2 regions of the Limosilactobacillus vaginalis genome follow, and region 2 is predicted to be linked to the other one. Evidence: predicted binding sites of a transcription regulator. Region 2 holds the regulator's gene; the other holds the start of a gene.
What was found. The regulator HrcA, encoded in region 2, represses chaperone genes, less so after heat shock. The targets are predictions, from matches to a motif close to TTAGCACTCNNNNNNNNNGAGTGCTAA.
Positions count from the first base shown of each region.

Region 1 (6,363 bases), 540 kb from region 2:
TATTTGTGTAGTAGACCCAGATTGGGTTTCCTGTTTTGAACTTATCTTCCATCCTTTTCACCCCGTCAACTATATTTACTTTTCATTATAGCATTGATAAGGTGAAACCTCTGTGATGAACAGGTTAACAAAGTGTAAAAAAATAGAAGACTGGAAAAACATGTTTTTTCCCAGTCTCCAATAGATTATTCGTAATTTAACTTTTAATCAGTAACTTTATCTGCCTGTGGTGCGGCAACAACAGTAATATTACCATCTTTATCTAGTTGTGCAGCAAGCTCGTGAGCATCATTGTGATCAAGAACATAGTCAGCAATTCGATCTTCGATTTGTTCTTGAATTACCCGACGAAGAGGACGCGCACCCATCTTTGGATCATACCCCAAGTCAACTAACTTCTCATCAACATTTTCAGGAACAGTAATTGATAAGTCACGGTCAGTCAGCATCTTGTTAACATCGCTAATCATCAGGTTAACAATCTTCATCAAATTATCCTTGCTGAGGGCATTGAATTGAACAATGTCATCAAACCGGTTCAAAAATTCTGGCTTAAAGTAGTTGGTCAATTTATCAATGATTGAGTGAGTACTTCCAGTTGACTCAGCACCAAAACCAACGCTAGCTTGAGCATCGCCAGTTCCGGCATTAGAAGTCATGATAATGATCGTGTCCTTGAAACTAACGGTCCGACCTTGTGAATCGGTTAATCGACCATCATCGAGGATTTGTAAGAACATGTGCATAACGTCAGGGTGAGCCTTTTCCACTTCGTCAAGCAAGATTAAGCTGTAAGGGTGACGACGAACTTGTTCAGTTAATTGACCAGCTTCTTCATAGCCAACATAACCTGGAGCCGCACCAATAAGTTTTGAAGTAGATGTCTTATCCATGTATTCTGACATATCAAAACGAATCATTGAATCCTTAGAACCAAATAGTTGAAGAGCAAGTTGCTTAGCCGTTTCGGTCTTCCCAACACCAGTAGGACCAACGAAGAGAAAACTACCAATTGGCCGACCAGACTTGTTTAAGCCAATCCGGTTCCGACGAATTGCCCGCGCAATCTTATCAACTGCTTCAGTTTGGCCAATGACATGTTCGTCAAGCTTCTTATCAAGATCCCGAAGTTGGTTTTCTTCTTGTTTTTGCAGATCGCCGACAGGAATATTAGTCTTTTCTTCGACAATATCCTGCATATCCTTAACGGTTACCGTTGCGGATTCCTCAGAATGATTTTCTTCTGCTTCCTTCTTTGCCTTTTCAAGCTTGCTTACTTGATCCCTATAAAAGGCAGCTTTTTCATAATCTTGGTTATCTGCTGCTTGTTGCTTATGTGCTTCAGCAGTGTGAATTTCGTTTTCAATTGCGTTTGGATCAACATTCTTTAACGTTAAATTCTTCCGTGAACCCGCTTCATCCATTAGGTCAATTGCCTTATCTGGCAGGAACCGTTCTTGAATGTAGCGATCTGAAAGTTTAGCGGCAGCCACGATTGCATCATCCGTGTACTTAACGTGGTGGTAATCTTGGTAGCGGCCTTTAATCCCGTTAAGGATCCGGATCGTTTCATCAACTGAAGGTTCATTAACTTCAACTGGTTGGAAACGCCGTGCAAGGGCAGCATCCTTTTCAATCTTTCGGTATTCATTAAGGGTAGTTGCACCAAGAAGTTGGAAGTCGCCACGGGCAAGGGCAGGCTTCAAAACGTTTCCGGCATCCATGCCGCCTTCAGCATTTCCGGCACCCATGATTTCGTGGATTTCATCAATGAAGAGGATAATGTTCTTGTTCTTCCGCACTTCGGCCATTAATTGTTGCATCCGCTTTTCAAACTGTCCCCGAATCCCGGTTCCTTGAACAAGGGAAACAACATCAAGCCGAATGATTTCTTTATTAGCAAGCTTTTCTGGTACTTCACCGGAAACAATCGCAGTAGCTAAGCCCTCAACGACAGCAGTCTTACCAACACCAGCTTCACCGATTAAAACTGGGTTATTCTTAGTCCGGCGATTAAGGATTTCAATAACTCGCTTGATTTCGTTATCACGACCGATAACTGGATCAATCTTTCCTTGGCGAGCAAGGTCGGTTAAGTTAATGCCGTACTGACCAAGGATTCCCTTGCCGCGACCACCGTTACCGCCTTGTCGTTGGTTTTGACCGCTAAAAGCAGCCCCATTACCAGCAGCTTGTTGACTTTGCATATTATTCATGGCATTCATGAAGTCTTCGAGGCTTCCAAAACCGAAATTATTCATTCCGTTACCTCCATTCATCATATTTGTTTGCATGTTTTGTAATTTTTGATAGCAATTTTGACATAAATCGAGTTGAACTCGTTGGCCATTAAGGTTCATTTGTAAATGGATCGTTGCAGGATTCTGATGACAATTTTGACAAAGCACCGCAAAATACCCCCTTAGTAAAATAGATCCGACCATCGAAAAGGAAATTATTATCTTTGACCTTTCCTGACCATTGATGTTAATTATACTTACTTTTTGTTTGACTGCAAGCCAAATGAATTGGTTTAAGAAAAAATTAGTCAAACTTTCTATTAAATTTTAGCACTCTTGATAGATGAATGCTAAAATAAGGGTGGTGAAAAAGTCAGAGATCCTTTAATGAGGTGGTTAAATGACGGAAAGAGATTATCAACAGGAACTTGAGGATTTGCATTCGGGAAAGATTAGTCATTTTGATATTACTCCAGAGGAATTTCAGGCATTTCAGCCGGTTTTTCATGGTTATCAATACCGGACGCAAATTGAAGCGGAAGCCCATCGTGGGGGAACGCTTACATATCGATTAAAAAAGCGATGATCAATCGTTGAGAGAACTTGTAATTAAAGTTTACAATTGCTAAAATAAAAGCAATGAAATTATCAGGGCCTGGCCACTGACAATTTGCTAATATGCTCGAAGGAGAATGATTTAATTATGGAAAAACGTGATTTTACAATTACATCTGAAACAGGTATTCACGCTCGCCCAGCAACTATCCTGGTTCAAGCAGCTTCTAAATATAATTCTGATGTTACCCTTTCATACGAAGGTAAGAGTGTTAATTTGAAGTCCATCATGGGTGTTATGTCACTCGGTGTTGGTCAAAATGCTTCAGTTACCATTACTGCTAAGGGTGACGATGAAAAGGAAGCTTTGGATGCCGTTGCTGAAACAATGAAGAAGGAAGGCTTAACAGACTAATGTCCACACTTTTGAATGGCTTGGCGGCGAGCAGTGGGATTGCTATTGCTCCTGCCTACCTATTAGTGGGACCAGATTTATCTGTTAACCAACAATATTCAGCAAATGAGAATCATGAGGTCAAACGGCTTCATGATTCTTTTACTTTAACGCTGAATGAAGTTCAGACAATTCGCCAGCATGCCCATAAATCATTGGGGAAGAGGGCAGCGGCAGTTGTTGATGATCAGCTGGCAATTTTAGATGACCGGTCCCTCCATGCTGAAATTCTTAAAAAAGTTAATCGTGACCATTTATCTGCAGAATGGGCAATTAAGAAAACTGCAGATGAGCAATTAAAAATTCTCGAAAAAATGAACGATAATGACTATCTTTCGTCGCGAGCAACGGCAATTAAGGACGTTACTAAAAGAGTGCTTAGTCATTTGATGGGGGTTGAACTTCCCGATCCAACTCTTTTGGATCATCGGGCAATTTTTGTAGCTCAAAATATTACACCAACTGATACCGCACAGTTTGACCGGCGATTTGTTGCCGGACTTGTTACTGATGACGGGGGTAGAACCTCTCATTTTACAATTATGAGTAAGACTCTATCGTTACCAGCAGTTGTTGGGACCGAGAAGGCTACTAAAATAATAAAAAATGGCGATTTACTGATCGTTGATGGGATTCATGGCAAAGTTATTGTTGATCCGTCAGAAGAGGAAGTAGATCATTATCAGCGATTAGCCGCCCAATTTGATCGCGAACAACAAGAGTGGGGGACATTAAAGGATGAACAAACCGTTAGTACCGATGGCCGCCACTTTAAGGTTGTTGCTAATGTCGGAACGCCAATTGATGTCCTTGATGCTCGGCAAAATGGGGCTGAAGGAATTGGCCTGGTTCGGAGTGAATTTTTGTATGCGAGTGGTGATCGACTTCCCAGTGAAAAAGAGCAAACACAAGCTTATAAACAATTCTTAACCGAAATGCCAGGGCAACGAGTAGTGGTCCGCACGCTTGATATTGGTGGTGACAAGAATCTGGGGATGCTAAAGCTGCCTCAAGAAAACAACCCGTTCCTTGGCTTTCGTGCAATCCGAATTGGCCTTGCTAAGCCTGAGATTCTTCGTCCACAATTACGGGCACTCCTTCGTGCATCTGTATATGGACGGTTAGCAATCATGTTTCCAATGATCGCGACGGTTGAAGAATTTTGGCAAGCACGAAAAATTTTGGATGAAGAACGGCAACGACTATTAAATGAGGGAGTTCAAGTAGCAGATAACATTGAAGTCGGGATGATGCTTGAGATTCCTTCAAGTGCCGTGATGGCAGATGCCTTTGCCCGTGAGGTGGATTTCTTTAGTATCGGCAGTAATGATTTAATTCAATACTTATTTGCAGCTGATCGGGGGAATCCTCGCGTGGCCTACCTTTATCAAGAATTACATCCGGCCGTTCTTCGTTTAGTTAAGAAAGTTATTGACGCAGCTCATGCTGAAGGTAAGTGGGTAAGTATGTGCGGTGAAATGGCAAGCAACCCATTAGCAACCCCATTGTTAATGGCGATGGGATTGGATGAATTCTCCATGAATAGTAGCAGCATTTTGCATATTCGCTCATTAATTAATCAACTTAATACTCGTCAATTACAACCGCTAGTTCACAAGGCTCTCAATGCGACAACTGCTGCCGAAGTTGAACGATTGGTTCGTCAAGCAGTCCCTAAAGTGATCGAATAAATCCTTAAGTGATCTTAATATTTGACAAAAAAACTTGTTGTTGCTGATTGAACAGTCTACAATTGTCAGGATACCTTTTTGCGGATCATTAGATGCTTTTGTATAATGATCTTACGATTATTTTAAATTGAGATTAAAGAAAAAAGGAGCAATTAGCTTGAAGATAGGTCTTTTTACAGATACATATTTTCCCCAAGTAAGCGGGGTCGCGACGTCGATTAAGACGCTCCGTGATGAACTAATTGCTCAGGGACACCAGGTATATATTTTTACCACAACGGATCCTAAAGCAAAGGACGATGACAAAGAAAATGGGATCTATCGTTTTCCAAGCATCCCCTTTGTGTCATTTACGGATAGACGAATTGCCATTCGGGGTGCTTTTCGTGCAATCAAGATTGCAGAGAAGCTTCAATTGGATATTGTTCATAATCAGACCGAATTTTCGTTGGGGGTAATGGGCAAAGTTGTTGCTCATCACCTGAACATCCCTTGTCTTCATACTTATCACACAATGTATCAGGACTATCTTCATTACATTGCTAATGGCCATATTCTAAAGCCAAAGGATGTTGGTCGATTAGCCCATATTTATCTCCATAATATTTCTGGAGTAGTGGCACCGAGTGAACGGGTGTTAGAGACAATGCGTTCTTATAATGTTGACGCACCAATTCGGATTATTCCAACTGGGATTAACTTGCGAGTATATGGTCAGCGGGATTCTCTTGAAGAGAAGAACGCTCTCCGTGCCAAGTGGGGGTATAAGCCAGATACACCAGTGCTTTTATCGTTAAGCCGGCTTGCATTTGAAAAGAATATCCATACCTTAATTGAAGCAATGCCCGATATCTTAGCTAAAAAACCTGATGCTCAGTTACTGATAGTTGGGGATGGACCCGCAAGAGAAACTTTGGAACGACAGGTTCGGCACCTGCATTTGACTGATCATATTCAGTTTGCGGGGCAGGTTGATAATGATGATGTTCATCATTACTATCAAATGGCAAATGTTTTTGTTTCTGCGTCTGATTCTGAGTCCCAGGGATTGACATATGATGAAGCATTGGCATCCGATTTGCCGATTGTGGTAATGCGGAGTGAGTATACTGATGAGTTAATTGATGACCCAGCTATTGGGGTTAGCTTCCAAAAGCGGATTGATCTTGTTAATGGTGTCCTTCGTTACCTTAATAATCCGCGGACGCCTGAGGAACAGAATAAGCGTGATGCAAAATTACACGAGATTTCTGCAGAAGTATTTGCTCAGCGGATTCTTAAATTTTATCAAGATTGCCAAGAGACAATGGCTGAGAAGCAATCTAGTCAATCAAAGGGTACATTTCGGAATCTTTTTCATCGATCGAGGAGTTAAGTAATGTTAAAAATTACCATGTTTTCGTCTGCCGACAAGGTTGCCGGA
Region 1 is NZ_CP104399.1:1,342,346-1,348,708, reverse strand. Features, by position in the region: gene N4627_RS06805 (MucBP domain-containing protein) at 1-52, opposite strand, end outside; gene N4627_RS06800 (ATP-dependent Clp protease ATP-binding subunit) at 204-2,408, opposite strand; gene N4627_RS06795 (hypothetical protein) at 2,641-2,826, shown strand; gene N4627_RS06790 (phosphocarrier protein HPr) at 2,944-3,210, shown strand; gene ptsP (phosphoenolpyruvate--protein phosphotransferase) at 3,210-4,940, shown strand; gene N4627_RS06780 (glycosyltransferase family 4 protein) at 5,098-6,315, shown strand; gene N4627_RS06775 (glycosyltransferase family 4 protein) at 6,319-6,363, shown strand, end outside.
Region 1: the regulator HrcA is predicted to act here: its motif matches at 2,568-2,594, upstream of N4627_RS06800 (ATP-dependent Clp protease ATP-binding subunit).

Region 2 (6,363 bases):
GTTGAAGTTCGGCAAATCTACAAGGCTTCTAAGGTCGGGACAATTGCTGGGGGAATGGTAACTTCTGGTAAGATTACCCGTGATTCTAAGGTTCGGCTTGTTCGTGACGGAATCGTCGTTTATAGCGGTGAACTTGGTAGCTTGAAGCGGTTCAAGGATGACGTTAAGGAAGTTAAGGCCGGCTTTGAATGTGGTTTGACAATTCAAAACTACAATGACATTAAGGAAAATGATGTTATTGAAGCCTACCAAATGAAAGAAGTACCAGTTAAGTAAACCGAGGTGAATAAAATGCCTAATAAACAATATCGAGTTGATCGGTTAGCTCAAGAAATTCAGCGCGAGGTTGACGATATTCTTTTGAAGCGAGTTCGTGACCCGCGTGTACAAGGGGTAACCATTACTGGTGTAGATGTTACTGGTGATCTTCAACAAGCAACCATCTATTACAGTATCTTGTCCGACAAGGCTTCTGATATGCAAAAGGTTCAAGCCGGGTTAGACAAGGCAACTGGATTGATTCGGAGTGAATTGGGTGCACGGTTGAACATCTTCAAAACACCTGAAATTAAATTTGAACGAGATAAATCAATTGCCTATGGAAGTCGAATTGATCAGCTGATCAATAAGCTTCACCAGCAAGAACAAGATAAGTAATTAAGGATGAACGAGCTGGGAGCTTTCTCTTAGTTCGTTTTTTTATGGAGAGAATCATATGGATGGAATTATTCCCTTGTACAAGGAACGTGGAATGACGAGCTTTGATTGTGTCAGTCGTTTGCGGCGGATACTAAAGACAAAGAAAATCGGTCATTCAGGGACGCTGGATCCCTCTGTTGATGGTGTTTTGCCAATCTGTATTGGTAATGCGACTAAAGTAGTAGAATACTTGATGCAGTCGGGTAAAGAATACCAGGGAGAGCTAGTAATCGGAAAAGCGACAACGACTGAAGATTTTGATGGTGAAATAGTTGAAACTAAACCAGTCGAAACTCCAATTAGTAGTGAACTAATTAAGGAAGCAATGCAGAAAATGACGGGAGAAATCATTCAGATTCCGCCGATGTATTCTGCCGTCAAGGTGAATGGAAAGCGTCTTTATGAGTATGCCCGTGTCGGTGAAACCGTGGAACGACCACGACGTAAAGCGTTGATTAGTAGTTTTGCCCTGTGTCGAAACGAGTATGATTCAGAACATCAAGAACAACACGTTTATTTTAAGGTAAAGTGTAGTAAGGGGACTTACATTAGAACGCTTGTCGCTGACTTAGCGCGTTCGCTTGGCTATCCTGGTGCGATGAAATGGCTAACCAGGCTTGAAAGTGGTGGCTTTACGCTTGACCAGACCCTGAGCTTAAATGATATTCAAGATGCGGTAGCTCACCAAACAATTAATCGCCATCTTTATCCAATTGACTATGCATTGAAAGACTATCCAGCAGTAGAATTAACTCCGGTACAATGGCATTCTGTTCAGCATGGTGGTTGGCTTAAGAAAGATGAGCTGCAGACAGTGGCAAATGAAGTGGTCCTGAAATATGACGGATCGACTAAAGCGCTATATCATCTAACGTCCCAAGGATATAAACCAACAAAGATGTTCTCTGTGAAGTGAAGGAGGAAGGAAAAGTGGAAGTAGTAAGAATCCACCACCCATTGCAGAAAGAGTTAGTGCCTGCAGGTCCAGTAGTGCTCGCAATGGGCTTCTTCGATGGTGTTCATCGTGGTCACCAGCAAGTGATTAATACTGCTAAAAAGATCGCTGAAGAAAAAGATCTTCCGTTAGCAGTATTAACCTATGATCACGCGCCCGGAATCGTTTATCAACAATATCCTGGTGGCTTTAAATACCTGTCAACAACATCACGAAAGCTAGATCTTTTAAAACAATTAGGTGTTGATTTGGTATATCTGGTTAGCTTTACTTCTTCATTTGCGAGTCTTTCACCACAAGAATTTGTCGATCAATATTTAATAGGCTTTCACGCGAAAACAGTGGTGGCGGGATTTGATCATACTTATGGCAAAGCTGCGGTGGCAACGATGGCACGTTTACCGGAGTATGCTAACGGTCGATTTAACGTAATCACGGTTCCTAAGTTTACTGGTAATGGTAAGCAAAAGATTGGTTCACGGGTTATTCGTAAAGCCATTGATCAGGGGGATGTTGAGTTGGCTAACCAGATGCTAGGTTATTATTATATGACAACGGGAATCGTTGTTCATGGCTTGGCACGAGGGCGAACACTGGGCTTTCCTACAATTAACGTTGAAACTCCTGAAGGTGAACGTCTTCCTGGTATTGGCGTATACACAGTTCAAGTGCAAATTGGTCAGAAATGGTACGGCGGAATGGCAAGTGTTGGTCACAACATTACTTTCGGTGATCAAAATAAGCTTACTGTTGAGATATACCTTTTTGACTTTGACCAATTGGTATACGGTGAGGAAGTTAAGGTTCAGTGGCTTTATTATCAACGTGGTGAAATGAAATTTAGTGGTGCTGATGAGCTGGTTGACCAGATGAAGCAGGATGAACAATTAGCTCGACAGAATTTACAAAAAATTGCCCCTGGTATAAAGCAGCCATTAGTTTAGAGATAACTTAATTTTTTCAATTGAAATAGTAAGGGGGAGAGAGACAGAACTAGCTCGCTAGTTCGTTTTCGAACCTCCCGCAATCACAAATAGGGATTCAGCGTTCGGATTTTCCGAGCACTGAATCCCATTTGTGTACTGCGTCGTTTGTATTTTATCTAGGTAATATAACTTATGTCACAACCCCCTTTTTCCACTATCAATGACGACTTGCTCGATGATTAGTTGATTGACTAATTTTATGAATGTGTCGTTTAAACTTCATACCGCCGTCCGTGACTAACTTAAAGTGGCGCATTTTAGCGTTGAACGGCCGGTTTGATAGTCGAATTGAAATCCAGCGACGCATGATTTCTGTCATTTCATCAAGCTCTTTACTAAGGCGATCGTTATTGGCTTTAACTACGGCATCGTGAATATCGGTTTGTAATCGATTAATCAAATTATTGTGATAGTCAAGCAACTCCCTTGTTAGCGGGGCATTCCGATAACTATTGAAGAGCTTCTGAATAATCCGCATAGCATCTTCGGGACCACTTGGCTGAATATATCGTTGCTTCTTATGTTTCATTAAAAAACTCCTAGATTTTATTTGACGTTTCTTGACTTTTACTATTCAGATTGTTATATTATACATGTGTTTAGCACTTAACCCTATAGAGTGCTAAAAGGGGAAGTGATACAAATGCTAACACAGCGTCAAAACAAGATCCTGCAAGCGATTGTACGTCAATATACCGCAACAGGTCAACCTGTTGGTTCAAAACACCTGGCAGAAAAATTACCTTTTAAGGTGAGCTCTGCTACGGTTCGAAATGAAATGGGTGTTCTTGAAGAAGCTGGTTTTGTTACCAAGGAACACTCATCTTCAGGGCGGGTACCTTCTAAAAAGGGTTACCGTTATTATGTTGACCATTTGCTTGATCCAGAGGTTATTACTGATAACGATTTAGTAGTAATCCAAAATTCACTAGGAACAAGTTTTCAAAAGATTGATGAGATCATTTCGCACTCGGCTGATATTTTATCTGATCTTACTTCCTATACAGCCTTTACACTAAAGCCCGAACAAGCTGATGTTCGGTTGAGTGGTTTTCGGGTTGTTCCGTTAGGTAATCGAAAGGTGATCGCAATTTTAGTTACTGATAGCGGTGATGTCGAAAGTCAGGCATTTACGTTACCACGAAATTACAATACAGATGCTCTTCAAGCAGTTATTCGGATGATTAATGACCAGCTGGTAGGGCAGCCATTAGCTAACGTGATGAGACGCCTGAATGATGATATTCCGCTTCGGGTGATGCACTACATGCAAAGTGCAGATGGCTTTTTGGATCTTTTTGATAGTGTCGTGTCAAGGGCAGCACGTGAGCAATTCTTTGTTGGCGGCCGGTTAAACCTCTTAGATTTCTCGGAAAAGCATGATTCGGTTGACTTACAAACTCTGTATAGTTTGCTTGACCATAACGATCAATTATCGCATTTGTTAGATTCAAACGTTTCTGATGATGGGGTAAACGTTAAGATTGGTTCTGAGATTTCTAAGGATAAGGCCTTAGATAACTATAGTTTGATCACGGCAACCTATGATGTTGACCAATATGGTAAGGGCATTATTGCAGTACTAGGCCCAACGAGGATGCCTTATTCACGGACGATTGGTTTAGTGAATGCATTCCGTCAGGAGCTAGCAAAACGACTTTTAAACTTTTACCGTCATTACTACGATTCATAGGAGGCGAGTCGATTGGCAGAAGACAAAGCTGCAAAGCAAACAGGTAAGGAAGCAAAGCATCAAAGTAAAAGTGCTGCTTCCGAAAAGAACGACCAGTTTGATGCTAAAAAGTTACAAACTAAAGTGACAAAATTAGAAAGTCAAGTTAAAGATTTGCAACAGCAATTAGATGATAAAGACGATAAGTATTTGCGGGCTGAAGCAGAAATTCAGAACATGACTACCCGCTTTAAGAAAGAGCGTGCTCAATTACTGAAGTATGATGGTCAAGACTTAGCTAAATCTGTTTTACCTGTTCTGGATAACCTTAAACGAGCACTGACGATTGAAGTTCATGATGAAAATGGTCAGCAGCTAAAGAAGGGGATCCAAATGGTTCATGACCACTTAATTAGTGCATTAAAGGACCACGGAATTACTGAGATTGAAGCAGACGGCAAGCCGTTTGATCCGACCCTTCACCAGGCAGTACAAACAGTGCCGGTGGAAGGTGATCAGAAGGCTGAAACAGTGGTAAAAGTACTACAGGCTGGTTATCAATTAAAGGATCGGGTTCTGCGTCCCGCAATGGTTGTAGTTGCACAATAAAAATAAGAGAGGGAATAAACAATGGCAAGTAACAAGATTATTGGTATTGATTTAGGTACTACTAATTCCGCCGTTGCCGTTATGGAAGGTAACGAGCCAAAGATTATTACAAATCCAGAAGGGAGTCGGACAACTCCATCTGTTGTTTCATTTAAGAATGGTGAAACCCAAGTTGGTGAAGTAGCAAAGCGTCAAGCAATTACTAACCCTAATACTATTTCATCAATTAAGAGTCATATGGGTGAAGCTGGATACACAGTTGAGGTTGACGGTAAGAAGTATACTCCACAAGAAATTTCTGCAATGATTCTTCAATATTTGAAGAAGTACGCTGAAGATTACATTGGTGATACAGTTAGCCAAGCAGTTATTACTGTCCCTGCATACTTTAATGATGCTCAACGTCAAGCCACTAAGGATGCTGGTAAGATTGCCGGATTAGACGTTAAGCGGATTATTAACGAACCAACTGCTTCATCACTTGCTTATGGCCTTGATAAGAAAGACAAGGATGAAAAGATCCTCGTTTATGACCTTGGTGGTGGGACCTTTGATGTTTCCATCCTTGAATTAGGTGACGGTGTCTTCCAAGTTCTTTCAACTAATGGTGATACTCACCTTGGTGGGGATGACTTTGATAAGAAGATCATGGATTGGTTAATTGATGGCTTTAAGGAAGAAAATGGCGTTGACTTGTCTAAGGATAAGATGGCGCTTCAACGGCTAAAGGACGCTGCTGAAAAGGCCAAGAAGGACTTATCTGGTGTTCAAGAAGCCCAAATCAGCCTGCCATTCATTTCTGCTGGTGAAAATGGTCCATTACACCTTGAAAAGACCTTAAGCCGGGCACAATTCAACCAATTAACTAATGATTTGGTTGAACGGACTAAACAACCAGTTATGAATGCCTTGAAGGATGCCGATTTAACATTCGATGACATTGATGAAGTAATCCTAAATGGTGGTTCTACTCGTATTCCAGCCGTTCAAGAAATGGTTAAGGAATTAACTGGTAAGGAACCTAACCACTCTATCAACCCAGACGAAGCGGTTGCCCTCGGTGCTGCTATCCAGGGTGGTGTTCTTACTGGTGATGTTAAGGATGTTGTTTTGCTTGATGTTACGCCACTTTCACTTGGTATTGAAACCATGGGTGGTGTCTTCACCAAGTTAATCGATCGGAATACTACTATTCCAACATCCAAGAGCCAAATCTTCTCAACTGCTGCTGATAATCAATCAGCTGTTGATATCCACGTTCTTCAAGGTGAACGGCCAATGGCAGCTGACAACAAGACTTTAGGTAACTTCCAACTTACTGACATTCCAGCTGCTCCTCGTGGTGTTCCTCAAATTAAGGTTACTTTTGATATTGATAAGAACGGGATTGTTAACGTTTCTGCCGAAGATCAAGGAACCCATAAGAAGCAAAACATCACCAT
Region 2 is NZ_CP104399.1:802,991-809,353, forward strand. Features, by position in the region: partial or broken gene infB (translation initiation factor IF-2) at 1-276, shown strand, start outside; gene rbfA (30S ribosome-binding factor RbfA) at 292-657, shown strand; gene truB (tRNA pseudouridine(55) synthase TruB) at 716-1,615, shown strand; gene ribF (riboflavin biosynthesis protein RibF) at 1,630-2,598, shown strand; gene N4627_RS03945 (hypothetical protein) at 2,798-3,169, opposite strand; gene hrcA (heat-inducible transcriptional repressor HrcA) at 3,284-4,333, shown strand; gene grpE (nucleotide exchange factor GrpE) at 4,346-4,921, shown strand; gene dnaK (molecular chaperone DnaK) at 4,943-6,363, shown strand, end outside.